4 regions of the Serratia sp. MMO-28 genome follow, and region 4 is predicted to be linked to each of the others. Evidence: predicted binding sites of a transcription regulator. Region 4 holds the regulator's gene; each other region holds the start of a gene.
The links. Region 4 encodes CRP, which controls carbon source genes, mostly activating them, when cyclic AMP is high. Its sites were predicted from a motif close to ATGTGANNNNNNTCACAT; they were not measured.
Positions count from the first base shown of each region.

Region 1: msrB (peptide-methionine (R)-S-oxide reductase MsrB) is a predicted target of CRP. The motif match lies at 1,662-1,679, and genes of this name have one in related genera.
Region 2: aaeR (HTH-type transcriptional activator AaeR) is a predicted target of CRP. The motif match lies at 1,275-1,292, and genes of this name have one in related genera.
Region 3: WG891_RS06560 (YjcB family protein) is a predicted target of CRP. The motif match lies at 1,538-1,555, and genes of this name have one in related genera.

Region 1 covers NZ_JBBCVB010000010.1:109,859-112,997, reverse strand. The annotation lists gene WG891_RS11075 (D-hexose-6-phosphate mutarotase) at 1-373, opposite strand, end outside; gene gapA (glyceraldehyde-3-phosphate dehydrogenase) at 460-1,455, opposite strand; gene msrB (peptide-methionine (R)-S-oxide reductase MsrB) at 1,803-2,216, shown strand; gene WG891_RS11060 (YeaC family protein) at 2,281-2,553, shown strand; gene pncA (bifunctional nicotinamidase/pyrazinamidase) at 2,750-3,139, opposite strand, start outside.
Region 2 covers NZ_JBBCVB010000030.1:38,516-41,654, reverse strand. The annotation lists gene aaeA (p-hydroxybenzoic acid efflux pump subunit AaeA) at 1-771, opposite strand, end outside; gene aaeX (p-hydroxybenzoic acid efflux pump operon protein AaeX) at 800-1,003, opposite strand; gene aaeR (HTH-type transcriptional activator AaeR) at 1,310-2,221, shown strand; gene WG891_RS21920 (acetamidase/formamidase family protein) at 2,519-3,139, shown strand, end outside.
Region 3 covers NZ_JBBCVB010000005.1:220,740-223,878, reverse strand. The annotation lists gene WG891_RS06565 (penicillin-binding transpeptidase domain-containing protein) at 1-1,393, opposite strand, end outside; gene WG891_RS06560 (YjcB family protein) at 1,622-1,909, shown strand; gene WG891_RS06555 (multidrug efflux MFS transporter) at 2,042-3,139, shown strand, end outside.
Region 4 covers NZ_JBBCVB010000020.1:48,052-51,190, reverse strand. The annotation lists gene WG891_RS17730 (YccS/YhfK family putative transporter) at 1-1,445, opposite strand, end outside; gene crp (cAMP-activated global transcriptional regulator CRP) at 1,501-2,133, opposite strand; gene WG891_RS17720 (OsmC family protein) at 2,516-2,923, shown strand; gene WG891_RS17715 (LysR substrate-binding domain-containing protein) at 2,926-3,139, opposite strand, start outside.

The sequences.
Region 1 (3,139 bases), on a different contig from region 4:
GAGTTTGCGCGTTATCTTGCAGCGTAAAGGTCAGGATCACGCCGTTTTCATCTTCATCGTGAGCCGTTAAGTGCCAAGGCTGATTGCGTGCGAAACCGTGGGAGGGGGTTCCCGCTGTGCCGAACCAGGGCCAACAAATCGGCACACCGCCGCGGATCGCGATACCTTGTTTGAATGGGGTATTGTCACTTAGCCAGATCACTGGCCGATCGCCGTCGGGTTGCCAGGCCAGCAAATGTGCACCTTGTAAGCTAATGGCTGCTCGTACTTTGGGGTGAGTCACTACCACCACCGGCAGTTCATCCAGCTGACGCTGGCTGATAAAGGGAGTGATTTGTTCGGTAACGGGTAGGGTGAAGATTTTCTCGTACACGTAAGTTGCCTTCTTTTCGCCGCAAAAAACCAGTAAAAAGGGCGACACTCATGTCGCCCTTATGATCACTACCACCTCACGCCAAATTACTTGGAGATGTGAGCGATCAGATCCAATACTTTGTTAGAGTAACCAGTTTCGTTGTCGTACCAAGAAACCAGTTTCACAAAGGTGTCGCTCAGAGCAATACCGGCTTTCGCATCGAATACGGAAGTCAGTGTTTCGCCGTTGAAATCGGTAGAAACCACTTCGTCTTCGGTGTAGCCCAGCACGCCTTTCAGCTCGCCTTCAGAAGCGGTTTTGATAGCAGCACAGATTTCTTTGTAGGAAGCTGGTTTTGCCAGACGAGCAGTCAGGTCAACCACAGACACGTTCGGGGTAGGAACGCGGAACGCCATACCGGTCAGTTTGCCGTTCAGTTCTGGGATAACTTTACCTACTGCTTTAGCAGCACCGGTAGAAGAAGGGATGATGTTCTGGGCTGCGCCGCGGCCGCCGCGCCAGTCTTTGTGAGACGGGCCATCAACGGTTTTCTGAGTTGCGGTGGTCGCATGAACCGTGGTCATCAGCGCTTCAACGATACCGAACTTGTCGTTGATCACTTTAGCCAGCGGTGCCAGGCAGTTGGTGGTGCAAGAAGCGTTAGAAACGATTTCTTGGCCAGCGTAAGATTTATGGTTCACGCCCATAACGAACATTGGGGTGTCATCTTTAGATGGACCTGTCAGAACTACTTTCTTAGCGCCTGCAGCGATGTGCTTACGCGCAGTTTCGTCAGTCAGGAACAGGCCTGTTGCTTCTGCAACGACGTCAACGTTGACTTCGTTCCACTTCAGGTTAGCCGGATCTCTTTCTGAGGTACAACGGATGGTCTTACCGTTAACAACCAGGTGGCCGTCTTTAACTTCTACAGTACCGTTGAAACGGCCATGGGTAGAGTCGTATTTCAGCATGTAAGCCATGTACTCTGCGTCTAACAGATCGTTGATTGCAACGATTTCGATGTCAGAACGTTCCTGAGCAGCACGGAAAACAATGCGACCGATACGGCCAAAACCGTTGATACCTACTTTGATAGTCATATATTCCACCAGCTATTTGTTAGTGAATAAAAGGTTGGTTGTAAAATTACAAAAACCTTACCGAGCGTCAAGCGGAATCGTGTCAATTCTTGCGGCAAGTCAAACCTGAAACCCGGTTTTGCACGCTTATTGCACATTCCATTTACGTTTGGTCTCATCTTGATATGGGGGCAAACCACTAAGTATAAAGTCACTGCGTACAATATATGTGATCAGGATCACATTAGTTGTGGCGTAACCTTTATGCGGTATAGTTTAGGCTAAAAAGGCCTGCAGCGTTGTTAATTTTTTGTTATCATTACTTATTGTTTTCGTTGATGTTATCGACTATTTCGGGAATCGCACAAATGGCTAAAGAGACAATGCCTCATCAACCCGTCACGGAACTGAATGAAATCCAACGCTATGTTACGCAGGAGCGTGGCACAGAAGCGCCTTACTCCGGTAAGTTGCTGCACAACAAACGTGATGGGGTGTACCATTGCCTATGTTGTAACGCACCGCTGTTTTACTCCGACAGCAAGTATGATTCTGGCTGTGGATGGCCCAGTTTCTACCAGCCGGTTTCTGATGATGCCATTCTTTATCTTGATGATAATTCACATAATATGCATCGTGTTGAGATCCGATGTGGCCATTGTGATGCGCATCTGGGACACGTATTCCCCGATGGCCCGCAGCCAACGGGTGAACGTTACTGTGTCAACTCGGCATCACTGAGTTTCACCGACAATGAGAGTGGTGAGAAAACGGTGGGTTAGGGAGTCAATTGATCAACAAAATCGATTCAGCTAATTATTCATCTGTGAGTGAGGAAACGCATTGATGGAAGTGAAAGACCTGATTGCGGCCATGACGCCAGAAATCTACCGGCGGTTGGTGCAGGCCGTGGAGCTGGGTAAATGGCCTGATGGCGTTGCCCTGACGCCGGAACAGAAAGAAAACAGTCTACAGGCGGTAATGCTCTGGCAGTCGATGCACAATGCCGATCCACAGCATATGAGCATTGACACCGATGGGCAGATAGTGATGAAAAGCAAGCAGGAGCTGAAACAGCAGTTTGTTGCCGAGCCTTTGGTGAAGCTGAAACCGCAGTAAGCTGGCATACAGGGCGATGTCAGCATCGCCCTGGCCGTTTCACTTTTTCAGCGTATTGATGCCGAGTGTTTCAGCCAACTGATGGGCTAAACGGTTATTATCATCCGCACCATATTCCCAGAACATCGCCCCACCTAATCCCTTTATGGGCTAAAGGTTTGAGAAACCGGGGCGCAGCGAACAGTGCTCCACAAAATTAGCGTTGGATAAACTGTGACAGTGTCACCAATTGTGCTCCCGCTTGCTGCATCGCCAATAGTGCTTGTTGGCTATCTTCCGGTTGTAGATTGACGCCTCGGCATCCCTCTGTGATCACCGTGGTGTGGTAACCCAGATGCAAGGCGTCCAACACGCTGAATTTGACGCAATAATCCGTTGCCAACCCCATCACGGCAAGATGGGTGATCCCCTGCGACTTCAGCCAGCTATCAAGAGCCGTTTGCGTGCGATGGCCATTATCAAAAAACGCACTGTAGCTGTCGATGTTCGGGTTTTCACCTTTACGAAACACCGCTGCCAGTGCCTGTTGTTTGAGCTGCGGATGGAATGCGGCTCCAGAAGTGCCTTGCACGCAGTGTACCGGCCA
Region 2 (3,139 bases), on a different contig from region 4:
TTTCACCGGCACGCGCTGCGCCAAGCGCACCCACTCCAGGTTACTGTCGATCGACGCCAGCCCTTTGCTGTTCACGGTGCTGCTGCTGTTATTCACCGCTGCCGCCAGGCTGTCGACGGTGCCATGCATGATGCGGTTGCTGCCCAACGGAGTGATCTCCACCCGATCGCCCTGCTTCAGACCATTCAGCTTGGTTTCTTCCAGGTAGGCCAGAATATAGAAGGTATTTTTCTTCACCAGCGCCACAGCGGTGGAACCACGGGTGATAAACTCCCCGGCGTGCACGTTCAGGTTGGTCACCCAACCGTCGGCAGGTGCCCGCACCGTGGTGCGATCGAGATCCAACTGCGCCAGATCGCGAGCGGCAATCGCCTTGGCCAACTGATGCTGCACGGTTTGCAATGAGTTGCTCGACTGGTCGATCTCTTCCTGCGACATCGCCTGAATGCCCAAGCGCACGCGGCGGCCCGCCTCACGTTTTTTCTCTTCAGCCAGCGCCTGATAATAGGCCACGTCCGCATTGGCTTGCGCCAATGCCTGCTGGTAGCGAGGCTGATCGATCACAAACAGGATCTGGCCCTTTTTCAGCAGTTGGTTATCCGTGACCGGTATCTCGGTCAGCAGGCCGCTCACGTCTGGCGCGATCGCCACCACATCGGCGCTGAACTTGGCATCACGCGTCCAGGGGGATTCGGTATAAAACGACCAGGACTTAAACACGGCGATAGCGGCCAGCACGACCAGAATCAGGGTGATCGCAATTCGGGTCATTTGTATTGAAAAAGTTTTCACAGCCACCTCAAACAAAAAGACATGAAACCAGATAAAACAAGCAGCAATACAACGCAGTGTTGAACAACGCTGGATGCCAGACAAAATCGTAAATCCCGGTCGGTTGCAGCAGGCGGCGCGCGACAAAAAACAGCACCAACGACGCCAACAGTTCAAAAAATACCGGCGGGAACGACAGTCCAAAAATGACCATAACCGGAAGCAAACTCATTACTTTATCCTTAAATGTTTACTGCACCGGGGAATCGCACCCTGCTGATTTCACATTCTCTTTACATTTTGGCCGAAGGACGCCAAACGCCGCACCTAGACAGTGGCCAGGCCGCGAACCTGAAAAAGGGTTAGACTACGAACATAGACTCATGAAAGGGAATGCATGGCCGACGGCGGTAAGCCGCGATAGTGCCGGCCATGCTCAAGCGCTCAGAAGGATACACCCGACGCGGTTATATTAGCCTGCTTAGGATATACTCATCTATAATATGTGATCTAAATCACTTTTAAGCCAGAGTGAACAATGGAAAGACTCAAACGGATGTCGGTGTTCGCCAAAGTTATTGAATGTGGGTCATTTACTGCGGCAGCGCGCCAGCTCGGTATGAGCGTTTCATCCATCAGCCAAACCGTGTCCAAGCTGGAAAATGAACTGCAGGTAAAATTGCTCAACCGCAGCACGCGCAGCATCGGCCTGACCGAAGCGGGCAAAATCTACTATCAGGGCTGCCGCCGGATGCTGCAGGAAGTTACCGAAGTGCATGAACAGCTTTATGCACTGAACAATACTCCAACCGGCACTCTGCGTATCGGCAGCTCTTCCACCATGTCGCAGAACGTGCTGGCCACCATGACCGCTGAAATGCTGCAGGAATACCCTGGCTTGACGGTGAATCTGGTCACCGGTATTCCGGCTCCCGATCTGATTGCCGACGGATTGGATCTGGTGATCCGCACCGGGGCGTTGCAGGACTCCAGCCTGTTCTCCAAACGCCTGGGCTCCATGCCGATGGTGGTTTGCGCCGCCAAAAGCTACCTCAGCCAACACGGCACGCCGCAAAAACCGAGCGATATGGCGAATTTTTCCTGGTTAGAATACAGCGTGCGGCCAGACAGCGAATTCGAACTGATGGCCCCGGAAGGCATCAGCACGCGCATTTCCCCGCAGGGGCGCTTCGTGACCAATGATTCGCAAACCATGATCCGCTGGCTGAACGCCGGGGCCGGGATCGCCTATGTTCCACTGATGTGGGTGATCGAAGAAATCAAACGCGGCGAGATCGAAATCCTGTTCAAGCGCTATCACTCAGAGCCCCGACCGGTATACGCCCTGTACACCGAAAAGGACAAGCTGCCGCTGAAGGTACAGGTGTGCATTAATTACCTGACTGAATACTTTAAACGCGTGGCGGCCGTCTATCAGGGTTACCGCTGATTAAGCGCCGCAGACGCTAATAGACAACACGTGTTACCTAATATTTTACCTGCTGGTAATCAGATTCGCGGCAAAGCGGTTATCTGGCAATTATCCCTTTTCAGTAACGCAAAAAACCACGGTAATTAGCCGGTGAAGAACATTCCGCCAAACGCTCGCCAAGCCGGATTTTGCTGCACTTGCCACCGCCCCGGCGGGTGTGATTAATTAATTCAGGCAAGGTAATTGATGCTGTTTCTGGCAGATTGAAATTCACCCCTCATAAGAAAAACTCAGGACAACTTTACAGGAATCACCATGGAAAGAATCCCCCGCACGCACGTGGTTTATGCCATGTCGCGTGATAACTCCCCTGTGGCAAAAATTGCCAGCGGCAGCGACGTCTGCTTTGAAACCTGTGACTGTTTCGAAGATCAGATCGCTTCTGAACACGCCGCGTTTACCGAATTGGATTGGAACCGCATCAACCCGGCTACCGGGCCGGTCTATGTGCAGGACGCACAGCCAGGCGACGTACTGCGGGTAGAGATCAAACGTATCACTCCGCGCAGCCACCAAGCGGTGATGGTCACAGCACCGGGCTTGGGCGTGATTGGCGATGAACTGCAACAGCCGCAGATCCGCACCGTGCCGCTGGAAGAGGGTTTTGCCCTGCTGCCAGGCGGCGTGCGTTGGCCGCTCAAACCGATGATTGGCGTGATTGGCGTGGCACCCGCCGGTGAAGCCGTGCCATGTGGCACACCGGATGCACACGGCGGCAACATGGACTGCAAGATCATCACCGAAGGCTGCACGCTGTGGCTACCGGTCAACGTGGAAGGCGCGCTGTTTGCGCTCGGCGATCTGCATGCCGCCATGGGCGATGGCGAAGTTTCGGTATGCGGCTTGGAGATCCCCGGTGAAGTGGTGGTCAATCTG
Region 3 (3,139 bases), on a different contig from region 4:
TCATATGCACCACGGTGTTCACCACATCGGGCGAGATGATCTGTTGCCCCATGACCGGCGGCGTCACTTTGGTAATGGAAAGTGGCCGATAAACGCCGTAAGAACCGATGGTGGCGTATTCACGCACCATTTGCAGCGGAGTGACCCGCAGGCCGTAGCCGAAGGCAAAGGTCGCACGTTCAATATCAGCCCAACGCGCCCGGTGCGCGGGGAGATAGCCACTGCTTTCGTTACCGATGCCCAAATCGGTAGGCCGCCCGAGGCCAAAACTGCGATACACCGCTGGCAGCACCGTGGCCGGTAACGCCAGGGCAATATGAGAGACGGCGATATCGCTGGATTTCTGCAATACGCCGGTAATGGTCAGCTTCGACCAGTGGCCGACATCTTTGATCAAGTGCCCATTAACAAAATAAGGCGTGGTATCCAGCACGGTGTCTGGGCGGATCAGTTTATGATCCAGCCCGACCATCACCACCACCGGTTTCACCGTTGAACCCGGCTCAAAACTGTCGCTGCTGCACACGTTATGGATATCTTTTGCCGGTGTGTTGGCATAGTTATTCGGGTTGAAAGAGGGGTAACTGGCCATGCCGAGAATTTCACCGGTATTGATTTTCACCAGCACCGCACAGCCGGAGTCGGCCTGGTTGGCGATCACACCGTCGCGCAGTTGGGAAAACAGCACGTACTGGATAAATTTATCGATACTGAGCGTGACGTTTGGCGGAGGGACCGGATCGACACTGCGGATCACGCCGATAATGGCGCCATTTCCGTCTTTCTGGTACACCCGCAGACCATTTTTACCCTCAAGCAGCGGGTTAAAGCCCAGTTCGATACCCTCCAGCCCCTGGTTATCCTGCCCGACAATGCCGATCAATCCGGCCGCATCCTGGCCCATCGGATAAAAGCGGCTGAAGTCCTGTTCGGCGCTGACGCCGATAAGGTGCAGTTTGTTGATGTAATCGGCGTTATCATTTTCGACCTTGCGCGCCAGATAGACAAAGCGTTTATGGGCATTGGCCTGGATCAGATGCTGAATATCGCTGAGCGGTATCTGCAGCACGTTGGCCATGCTCTGCCAGCGCTCATTGCTGATGTCGGTATGGGTGTCGAGGATATGCTTAGGATCCAGCACAATATCCTTGGAGGAAACGCTGACGGCAAGCGCCGCATTATTGCGATCGGTAATCATTGCCCGGTTGGTTGGCACCACCTGGGTACGGATCGAGCGCTGGTCAGCCTGATCGGCCAACTGCTGGTACTCCATCAGTTGCAAGTACCCTACCCGAAACATCAGCAGGAAAAAGCACACCAGGATCCCGGCGCAAACCCAGGTAAAACGCACCGATGAATAATTTTTAGCGCTTTTCTTGGTTGAAGGAGCCACGGTTAACCCTGCGTTTTTATTTGGATTATTTATGGATTAAGTCTAACGCTGGGAAGATTTTTAGTAGATTGCAGTTTGTAAGAAAGTAAAAACAAACGCGTTTAACCGTTCGAGCGTTGAGCAGCCGATTATTTTAGCGCTATAATGTGACATAAATCACATTATGTGACCGTATGCCCCTCCTTTCTCCGATGAAATTACAGCAACTCCTGTAGAGGATCACGTTCGATGAGTACCATAGCCACTGGCTTAATCATGATGCGCTGGGAACTGCTGAGCGCAGTCATGATGTTTATCGCCAGTCAGTTAAACGTTGTTTGCCGCAAAGCCAGCCGCAACGGTATGGCGCTGATGTTCAGCAGCCTTGGCGTGTTCACCGCCTGCTGGTTTGTCATGGGCCTGATGGGCATTTCTTTCAACTTGGCCGGTATTCTCCATTTTCTTTCGGCCGCCAAAGAAACCTTTATCGACATCATGAGCAGAACCCCGGCCAACTATAACTACCCTTTGCACTAGCGCTTTGCGGGCAACACGGCCTATGACGGATTTACGTTTGCTCACGCATTTCACCCACCATCAGCCAGTTTCAGGTGGTATTATTACCATGCTAAATAATTAACCCAACATACAAGGTGGTATGGGCATTCAATGGAAGCATGGAAACTCAATTTAATCTCGGTCTGGTTCGGCTGTTTTTTCACCGGTTTAGCCATGAGCCAGATCCTGCCTTTTCTGCCGCTCTACGTAGAACAACTGGGCGTACAGGGCCACGAATCACTGAGCATTTGGTCTGGGCTGGTCTTCAGCGGCACTTTCCTGGTTTCAGCGCTGGTATCACCCTGGTGGGGCAGCCTGGCGGATCGCCGTGGCCGCAAGCTGATGCTGCTGCGCGCTTCGCTCGGCATGGCGATTGTCATTGCGTTACAAGGCCTGGTGGCCAATGTTTACCAACTGTTTGCGCTACGGGCATTAATGGGGCTGACTTCCGGTTATATTCCCAACGCCATGGCCCTGGTGGCTTCGCAAGTACCGCGCGATAAAAGCGGCTGGGCGCTGGGAACCCTGTCTACCGGCCAGATCTCCGGCGTGATCGCCGGGCCACTGCTGGGCGGCCTGATGGCCGATCATCTCGGATTGCGGGTGGTGTTCTTTGTCACGGCAGTGCTGATGTTTGTCAGCTTTCTGGTCACTCTGTTCCTGATTAAAGAGCAGCATGTGGCGGTGAAGAAAGCCGATCAACCCAACGGTGCCGAGGTGTTCCGCTCGCTGCCTTACCCTGGCCTGGTTATCACCCTGTTCATCAGTACTTTGATGATCCAACTGGCGAACGCTTCCATCAGCCCGATTCTGACGCTGTTTATCCGCGATCTGGCGGCAGATACCCACAACATTGCCTTTGTCAGCGGCATGATTGCCGCCGTGCCCGGCATTGCGGCGCTGATTTCTGCACCACGCCTCGGGCGGTTGGGCGATCGCATCGGTACGGCGCGCATTCTGGTGGCCTCTTTGGGCTTCACCACCGTGCTGTTTGTCATCATGGCTTGGGTACACACGCCAACTCAGCTCGGTATTTTGCGCTTTCTGCTGGGGTTTGCCGATGGCGCGCTGATGCCCGCCGTACAAACTTTGCTGATGAAATACTCATCCGAACAGGTCACCGGCCGCATCTTTGGTTACAACCAGTCGTTTATGTATCTTGGCAACGTGATAGGCCCGCTGATCGGCTCCGGGGTTTCTGCTCTGATG
Region 4 (3,139 bases):
AAAAAATGGGTGCCATTCAGCGCCAGCAACTGCAGGGTATATACCGCAGTGACGGTAAACCCCATCACCGCCAGCCCGTAGTTTTTGCGTAATATCAGATAGGCCGCCAGGGTGATCGCCAGCATGATGCTCAGCGTCACGTTTTCTGGCAGTTGCAACTGCAAGAGTCCTGCGGCAATCACCAACCCGGCCAGCGTGCCGAGCGCACGGTGCTGGATCCTGACGCGCGTGGCGTTGTAGCCGTTTTGGCTGACCAGCATGATGGTCAGCAGGATCCAATAGGGTTTTGGCAGATTGAAAATCATCCCCAGGCTGCTGCCCACCGCCAGTATGGTCCCCAGCCGGGCGGCATTGCGCAAGGCGTTGGATTTCCATGACAGGTAGCTCACCACCGCAGGCCAGAAGGGTAACCGCGATTGGTTTGCCATCAGATCGCGCCGATACAGCGGGCGTTGGGTGCGTAACAGGCGGGCGATGCGGCTGAAATGGTAAAAGCAGAACTGGCCTACCGGGTTATCGGCATGCTGTGTGGCCACTTTTTCCAGTGCCGCCAGCTCACTCTTCATGCTGAAACGCGTTGAGCGCCGGTGATAGAGAATATCGTTGGCCACGACGCGTAAACGCCCGGCAATCACCTGCGCGTTGCGGCGGATAATCGCTTCGGCCTGGCTCTGCTCGACCAGCTTTTGCACCTCTTCCGGTTGATGCAGGCTGACGGTAATGTGTTCCTGCAGATCGAGTGCCACCTGGAAAGTGCGCTGCAGGCGTTTTTGTTCCTGGCTATTGGCATGAGGCAGGAAGTTAACTTGCTGATACAGCAGGCTGATCATGTCCATCACCTTCTGCTGGCGTTGCAGCAGCGGTGGCAGTGCGGTTTCGGGATCGATATGCTGGGTCAGCAGCGAGTATTTAGCTTCGAAATAGTCCGCCAACTGGATATAGAGCTGGCTCAGGGACTCGCGCATTGGCTGCTCTTTCCACAGTTTGAACCAGAACCAGGTGAACAGCCCGTACCAGAGGGTGCCAACCAGATACAGCAGCGGGGTATGCCAGATCGGTACGTGGCCTGCCATGCTGAGAGAGAAGATGGCCGCGACCAGCGCGGCGGGCAGCAGGCGCGCATGCAGCGGGCTGATTTCACCGCTGACGCCCAGCAACAGCGCCATCGCCAGCATCAGCAGGGGCAACGGAATATGCCACAACAGCGCCTGTTGCAGCAGCAAGCTGCTGAGGGCAAACAGAGAGCCGCCGACGATCAGGCGTTTAAAAAAGCGTTTGTGGGGTGTGTCTAATCCGGCAATGTTGCAGCAGGCAGGCACCAGAGAGAACAGCAGGCCGAGTTGCAGGTTGCCCAGCAGCAGGAAGAAAACCACCGGCAGACACAGCACCAGCGTTTGCCGCAGTGCGTAGTTGACTTCTGGGTGGTAGATCAGGCGCCGCCACATGAGTAATCGGGGGAAGCTAAAAAAGCGGCGTATTGCTACGCCGCTTCTTCAATGATTAACGCGTGCCGTAAACGACAATGGTTTTGCCGTGGGCAGAAATCAGGTTTTGATCTTCGAGCATTTTCAAAATACGACCGACGGTTTCACGTGAGCAACCGACGATTTGACCAATTTCCTGGCGGGTAATCTTGATTTGCATGCCGTCCGGGTGAGTCATGGCATCGGGCTGTTTTGCCAGATTCAGCAAGGTTTGCGCGATGCGGCCGGTAACGTCAAGGAAGGCGAGGTTACCCACTTTCTCTGAGGTGACTTGCAGGCGGTTTGCCATCTGCGCAGACAGGCGCATCAGGATATCCGGGTTAACCTGAATCAACTGGCGGAATTTCTTATAGGAAATTTCAGCCACTTCACAGGCTGTTTTCGCTCTAACCCAGGCACTGCGTTCCTGGCCTTCTTCAAATAATCCAAGTTCACCGATGAAATCCCCCTGATTCAGGTAGGACAGGATCATCTCTTTGCCTTCTTCATCCTTGATCAGCACCGCAACGGAGCCTTTCACAATGTAGTAAAGCGTTTCGGCCTTTTCACCTTGGTGAATCAGCGTACTCTTTGATGGATATTTGTGGATATGGCAATGAGACAGGAACCATTCGAGAGTAGGGTCTGTTTGCGGTTTGCCGAGAACCATTCGCTGTTATCCTCTGTTGTTATCGCTGCCTTGTATCACAGGGGTCAGAGTTCCCTGTAAAACGTGCTTATAGCCTGGTGTAATGTGGGGTGGCTATCAACAGGTTTTGAGGCATGTTATAGAAATACGCTTGTACTCTAGCATATTAACTTGCGTGAAGTGCTGCAAGTTACATTCTGTTAACATGCCAATATAGGGCCCTTTCCTCGGGCATTTCCCTGAAATCGATGACCTGGAAAGAGTTATTGCGGCTCTGTTTGTAGCACAGAGTGAGGCGAGTGTCTTGTGTTGTCTCGCTTCAGCATGATTAGCATCAGGTTCCGTTGCCAGTTTCTATGCGAAAGCGTACCCTGATTTTGAGAAATTAACCGGAGTGTACAAAATGCAGGCAAGAGTTAAGTGGGTGGAAGGGCTGACATTCTTGGGTGAGTCTGCGTCCGGCCATCAGGTGTTGATGGATGGTAACGCGGGCGATAAAGCGCCAAGTCCAATGGAAATGGTCTTGATGTCAGTGGGCGGTTGCAGTGCTATTGACGTCGTGTCTATTTTGCAGAAAGGCCGTAACGATGTCCGTGACTGCGAGGTGAAACTGACCTCGGAGCGCCGTGAAGAAGCACCGCGTCTGTTTACCCATATCAACCTGCATTTTATCGTCACTGGTAAAGGGCTGACCGATAAGATTGTTGAGCGTGCGGTTAACCTGTCGGCCGAGAAATATTGCTCGGTTTCGCTGATGCTGAGCAAAGCGGCCAGCGTTACCCACAGCTTTGAAATTCGTGACGTTGCCTGAGGCTACCAAGGGTAGTGCTGGCAATGGCTGCGTAGTAAATCCAGAAATCGCCGCGCCGTGACGGTCAGCGGTGATTTTTGTGAATACAGGACGCAGTACTGTGCCTGCGGCAGATCGTCGATAGGCAAAGCCACCAGTTCTTGATGTAAATAGAACGGCGTGTTCATGGCCCGCGCGACGATCGTCAAATAATCTGCCTTCAGCACCATATTCAAG